DNA from 3 places in the Vallitalea maricola genome. Region 2 is predicted to be linked to each of the others. Evidence: predicted binding sites of a transcription regulator. Region 2 holds the regulator's gene; each other region holds the start of a gene.
The links. The regulator Rex, encoded in region 2, represses fermentation and respiration genes when NADH is low (regulators of the CRP and FNR family bind a similar motif). The targets are predictions, from matches to a motif close to ATTGTTAANTANTTAACAAT.

Region 1 (2,282 bases), on a different contig from region 2:
TGGACATTTTCACTATTCTTGCTGACAGCTGGACCATTAATACATCCGTTAGCACATATATTTGCTTCTATAAAAAGATTTTCAACATCTTCTTTAGATATTGTTTCAAATAGATTTTTGCAGTCTTCTATTCCTGTAACACTCACTGAACGATATCCATTTTTAGTAATGTCATCATCAATTCCTTTTAAAATACCACCTTCTAGAGGATATCTTTGACCATATGAGGAGGCTGATGAATCAAGGTATGAGTCTTCTAGGTCATTTAGTATTATTCCTTCTTCATGTAACCATGTATCAAGTTCTTCAAATGATAGAATAGCGTCAATATCTCCTGTTTCTTGGTAACCAAAAGCTTCACATCTTTTAGAAATACATGGTCCTACAAAAGTAATAAATGAATTTTGACCATATTTTTCTTTTAATAATATGCTATGGGCTATCATAGGGGATACTACAGGAAGCAGGTAGGGAAGTAATTCTGGATAGTAACGTTGTATCAATAAGTTCACTGAAGGACAACATGAAGTAATCAGGTTCTTCTTATCATTATGATTACACATATATTCCTTATAGAGATCACTTACGATTTCTGCACCTATTGCTGTTTCTTCTATTACTTCAAAACCAAGTGCTCTTAGAGCAGCTATAAGTTTTTTAGGTTTTTTATAAATACCACTATAAGAGGGTGCTAATGTAACAACCATTTTTTTAGTACTTTGTATAGAATTCTTTATAGCACTTAAATCACTTTTTATATTTCTGGCATTCTGTGGACAGACTACAAAACATTGTCCGCAACCGATACAATGGTCTTCCATGATCTGTGCTTGGTCATCAACTATTCTTATTGCTTTTACGTGGCAATTTCTTACGCACTTATAACAATTCTTACAATTAGCAGGTAAAAAATCCATTATCTTCATAATAAAACCTCCTTATTGTTGTGGTAACTTAGTCAAGATTTCGTTATTGAAAAATTCTTCAGTTGTAGTAGGACAGACTGAATATATTTTATCGTCTACTTTGACTGATACTGCTTCGGTGCATCTACCAAGACAAAAAGCACCTTTTATTTCAACTTTATCTTCTAAAGATTGATTTTTAACTAATTCTTGGAGCTTTGAAATGACTGAATAAGACCCTTTTAAATGGCATGCACTACCTATACAAATATTAATTGTTAACATTTTAACCACTCCTTTTAATATAATAATTATGTATTACCTATAAAATTTGTTAAATATATTAAATGAAATTTTTAGTTATTAATAGAAAGATGTATATATATATTTGTTGATTATATAATATTTTGGCATATAATTAATATGAGTTTTTTATCTAACTGTTTTTATATGCTAATACATAAGTCTATTTTATTAGGTTCATATATATATTAACAAAAATTAAAAAAAAGTCAATGATTTTGTTAATTTATTAACAAAAAATATTAACCAATTATAGCATTATTTTATTTTTAATATACAATACTATTGAAAAAAATTCATATTTTGTATAATATTATATCAATTAATAAAACTTTTATGGAGGAGATTTTATTGTTCAAGATTGAAAAAAAGGGTAAATCTCAAATGAAATCAATTAATAAGATTAAGATTTTCAAGATGATATTGAAAGATGGACCAATATCAAGAACTGACATAGAGAAGACATTAAAATTATCAGCACCTTCGGTTTCCAGAATTGTTGAAAATCTAATTAAGGAAGACTTAGTTATGGAAGTTGGTAAAGAAGATACTTATGTAGGGAGAAAGCCAATAAGTCTTATAGTTAATAAAAATGCCAGCTATATAATAGGTATCAATATTTCCAAGAGTAATATATATATATGCATCACTAATCTTAAGTCAGAGATCATCTATAAAGATATTTTAAGTATAGTAGCTATAAATAATGCAGATATTTTATTGGAAGAGTTAGATAAGCTAATAACGGCATCTATAAACAATGCGCAGATTAGTAAAGACAAGCTGTTGGGTATTGGTGTTGCATCAAGAGGTATATTAGATTATAAATCAGGCACCATATTAAAGCTTAAGAAAGGTATTGAAGATGTACCTATCAAGAGATTTTTAGAGGAAAGATATAATTGTGTAATAATGGTTGAAAATAATGTCAATACGGATTTAATTGGAGAATATCTGATTAATAATAAGCTAAGTAATAGTAAAAAGAGTCTGATATATATTTATTTAGGTGAAGGTGTTGGGGGTAGTATTATATGTAACAATCAATTGGTGAGAGGTAAAAATAATCTTGCT
Region 2 (2,282 bases):
TTTTCCAGCCAGAAGTTTACATTGTCTAGTACTGTATTTGTTACAAATGCTTTGCATATATTTTTACATGATAAAATCATAGTTGCCTCCTATAATATTAAAATTACCATACTATGATACCATTAATCACTGGTTTTGAAAAGTTTAAGGGTTTAAAATTAGAGGTTTTTGGTAAATATATAAATATCTATTGTGATAGTTCTTTGCCAAACGAGAAGTAACCTATTTGTTCATACATAAGAATAAATTTCTTTGGGACAACATATATATGATAAAAGAACTTTTCTAAAGGGGATGATGACTTGAGTCGTAATGCAGGTTATATGAAAAAATTGAGAAAAGCTCGTGTGGAGAGAAAACAATGTATAAGGTGTGGTAAACCTCTATCACAAGAATCACTTATTAGAGGTGTTAAGCAATGTGAAAAATGTCTTGATTACCAACGTAAAAGAAAATTAGGACAAATAAGTTCTAAGGTCAATACTACTTATTTTTACAATAGACAATACAAAAAAGACGAGATAAAGAGAAAAGAGCTAGGGAATTATATGGTTGAGAATAAAATAACTATCAAGGATCTAGCAAAAGAATCCAATTTATCTCAAAGAACAATACAAAGAATATTATACACTGATGCAAACTATACAAAAAAAACTAAAGATGCTATTAATAAATATTTAGGAAAAGAATTTTTATAGATAATATATTAAGTTAATAGTAATATCAAGGTATTTATATTAAAAAATATATAATTAAACTTAACAATTAAAAAAGGGTATAGAATTAATTTTTTATATCCATTTTATATGTTGCAAGTAACATACAGCGTTTATGGAATACAAATATGTATGAAATTTAGGATATTAAAATTTTTTATAAGTATAATTTTCTAGAAAAAGCTGGTAAAATACCAGAGTTTTATGGTATAATTTATAAAATATAGATTGTATACAATAAACAATTGATTGTTTTTAACTATATTTACTAAATATAGGATTTGTGTTAATAATTTATACTATGATAATACATAAACAATAAGGGTTTATCAGCATTTGATTATTTGACATAGATTTAACAACCATATATAATTATTTGTATAAAAGTTCCAAAATAGTATCAAGGATTGGGGATTGATTATATGATACAAAAGAAAATATCAACAGCGGTAATTAAAAGATTACCAAAATACTACAGATACTTAGGAGACTTATTAGAAAACGATGTTGTAAGGATTTCCTCCAAAGAATTGAGTAACAGAATGGGTGTAACAGCTTCTCAAATAAGACAAGATTTAAATAATTTTGGCGGTTTTGGTCAGCAAGGTTACGGCTATAATGTTGAATATTTATATAACGCTATAGGTAAGATACTTGGTCTTGAGAATAAATATAATACAATTATTGTTGGAGCAGGAAACTTGGGTCAAGCACTTGCTAATTATACTAATTTTGATAAAAGAGGTTTTGAAGTTAAAGGATTATTTGATGTTAACCCGAGGCTTATCGGTATAACTGTAAGAGGCATTGAGATTAAGGATTTAGATGAAATGGGAAATTTCATAAAAGAAAATAGTATTGATTTGGCAATTTTAACATTACCTAAGCAAAAAGCACCAAAAGTTGCTAATGACTTAGTTAGTTATGGTATAAAAGGAATATGGAATTTTGCTCCTATTGACCTGAAATTATCCAATAAAAATGTTATAGTTGAAAATGTACATTTGTTGGATAGTCTTATGACTCTGTCATATAATATCAAAGAGAGAATATAAATAAGCGTCTGTAATTTATGTTTTTAAGAATGAATAACTATTCTTAGAGGTATTAGGTACTCATATATATGGGTACCTTTTAATTATATTGTGCTATAGAATATAAGAGTTTGTTACGATATAATTAATATAGAAAATTTTTATTATATTACTAAGTAGGTTTAAATTAAGTATATATAAATAATAAGGACGTGAAAGCATGTTTTTTTCAAAGCAAAAGATAGAGAAGCCAATTAATATAGAAAAAAAAGTACATATATTAACATTGGACAATAGATGGCATGAACTATTTAAAAATAATAGAAAACCAAAAAAAATAGTTGAACTTGAAAAAAAGCTTAATAAACTCCTTGGTGAACAAGGACAACTTACTAACGATTTGAAGGAATATACTTTACTTAAAAAGAAAATGATGGTTGATATAGTTGATAATATGAAAGAAGCCATAGAAGATGAAGATGATAAAGCAATAGGCGAAATGGAAAAAAGCAAGAAATATATCAATGACATA
Region 3 (2,282 bases), on a different contig from region 2:
ATAATCTTGCTACTTTTCTACCTTTTACAATATGCTCTTTTACGATCTCTTCAGCATCTTCTGGTTGTACTTGAACATAGAATGTATTATCTGGCAATATTTTTACAACTGGACCTTTTTCACAGAAACCAAAACAACCAGTTTTTAGTACTTTAACCTCGTTGTCCATGTTGTTGATTTTTAGTTGTTCCTTTAGATTATCAACTATTTCCTCGGATTTTGCAGATATACATCCAGTACCTCCGCAAACCAATATATGCATTTTATAGTTAGACATCTTTTAAGCCTCCTAACTTTTTTTATTCAATAGTTTTATGAGTTACAGGGATTATTCCATCAATTAACTCGCCTTTTTTAATATGTTTTTCAATAACCTCTTTTGCTCTTTCTATTGTTACATCACCATATACAACTGGTTCGCTATTTGGCATAGTTAATTCAATTGTTGGTTCTGCATAACAATATCCCATACAACCAGTTTGTGTTACAACTACGTTGTTAATGCCTTCTTTTGCTAATTCATCAATTAGGAAATTCATTACTTCTCTAGCACCAGATGCAATACCACATGTAGCCATAGCAACTTTTATTTGTATTAAATTATCAATGTTTTCGCCTTTTTCTCTTAATTCTACATTTGATTGAACTTTTTCTTTGATTTTTTTAAGTTCATCAAAAGATTTAATCTTTGCCATTTTTTTTCCTCCTTTTTAAAATACAATTATTTGTATTCTGCAAGAATATCCTTGACCATATCTGGTGTTACACGACCATAGACTTTATCTTCAACCATAACAACTGGAGCAAGTCCACAAGCCCCTACACAACGGAGTGATTGTAGTGAAAATTTACCATCTGGTGTTGTTTCACCAACTTCAATTTTCAACTCTTTTTTTAATTCATTCAAAACATCTTCAGCACCTCTAACATAACAAGCTGTACCCATACATATTGAAATGTTAAATTCACCTTTCGGAGTCATTGTGAAATAAGAATAGAATGTAACTACTCCAAATACTTTTGCTGTTGATATTTTTAATTTTTTTCCTACAAATTTTTGAACTTCTTCTGGTAAATATCCAAAAATATCTTGTGCTTTATGTAAAACACGTATGAGTTCTCCTTTTGTAGTTGGCATTGCATCAATATACTGCTCCAATTCTTGGAACTTTTCATCTGTTAATGCTGAATTAGCTGCCATTTGCTTACCTCCTTATTATATAATGTAAATGATTAACAAATTATATTAATTTATTAATTATAAACCAAAGTTATATATTTAACACGAAAAGCTGCATTATTACCATTTTATGGGGTTAAATCATAAATATCATGTTTTTTCTACAAGTTTTACAAATAACCAAGTATTTTTCAATTAAAATAACAAAAGGGTACGGATATTTAACCTTATTTATTAAAGTATAATGCATAATAAACTTAAAAAGGAAAGTCTATTAAAATTCTCATGTTTAAATATGCAATAATGTGTTTAATTAATAACATTAGAAAATACATCAATCCAACACATTAGTATATATATAAATTGAACTAGAATTGTTACTATTACAACCATTAATGAATATTTATAAGCACTATGACTTTTACTTAATAATATTAATTATTATTAACAATTCACTTTATAAAATTAGTTCAAATTATTTTCTTATCTATTCATATTGTTTGAGTGCGTTAAATATTGATTCTATATTTTTTTCATTAACTTCTAATGAATTTTTTTTAATTCCAATATACCCTAATTCATGAGCATCTGAAGATTGTATAATATGATAGTCTTTGTATTTTTGTCTATAAGTATCTAAGTTAGAAAATCTAGAAATCTCGAGTATAGAAGTATTCAAATCGTCTGGTATAAATCCTATATTAGCTAATATACTATAACTAGGTCTATCAATGTGAGCAGGTATTGCTATTCCATTGTTATCATGTATCAAATTTATAACTTCATTTAATGACATTGCAACAGATGTTAGTAGAAGTTTATCCAGTTCTTTTATAATGTCATCATTCTCATCCAAAACATATTGATGTCCAAAAACAGTAGATTTATTCTTAATATAGGGTAATTTACTATATAATTTGCTTTGAACATTGTATACACTCTCAATGTCAGGGAACAACCCTACAACATGTATTTCTTCTTTTGTTTCTATCTCAATTCCTGGAACAACAATAATATCTTTCCCCTTAGCTATTTTAATTACTGCTTCGACATTTTCTGCAGAATTATGGTCAGTTATAGCTATGGCATCTAATTCATTAAT

Region 1: AACQ14_RS18470 ((2Fe-2S) ferredoxin domain-containing protein) is a predicted target of Rex. The motif match lies at 1,426-1,445, and genes of this name have one in related genera.
Region 3: nuoE (NADH-quinone oxidoreductase subunit NuoE) is a predicted target of Rex. The motif match lies at 1,268-1,287, and genes of this name have one in related genera.

Annotation. Positions count from the first base shown of each region.
Region 1 covers NZ_BTPU01000070.1:10,293-12,574, forward strand. The annotation lists gene AACQ14_RS18465 ([Fe-Fe] hydrogenase large subunit C-terminal domain-containing protein) at 1-926, opposite strand, end outside; gene AACQ14_RS18470 ((2Fe-2S) ferredoxin domain-containing protein) at 939-1,190, opposite strand; gene AACQ14_RS18475 (ROK family transcriptional regulator) at 1,560-2,282, shown strand, end outside.
Region 2 covers NZ_BTPU01000007.1:26,206-28,487, forward strand. The annotation lists gene abc-f (ribosomal protection-like ABC-F family protein) at 1-80, opposite strand, end outside; gene AACQ14_RS02640 (helix-turn-helix domain-containing protein) at 303-698, shown strand; gene AACQ14_RS02645 (redox-sensing transcriptional repressor Rex) at 1,139-1,771, shown strand; gene AACQ14_RS02650 (coiled-coil domain-containing protein) at 1,971-2,282, shown strand, end outside.
Region 3 covers NZ_BTPU01000035.1:103,667-105,948, reverse strand. The annotation lists gene AACQ14_RS11820 (NADH-ubiquinone oxidoreductase-F iron-sulfur binding region domain-containing protein) at 1-277, opposite strand, end outside; gene AACQ14_RS11815 ((2Fe-2S) ferredoxin domain-containing protein) at 300-695, opposite strand; gene nuoE (NADH-quinone oxidoreductase subunit NuoE) at 722-1,201, opposite strand; gene AACQ14_RS11805 (PHP domain-containing protein) at 1,668-2,282, opposite strand, start outside.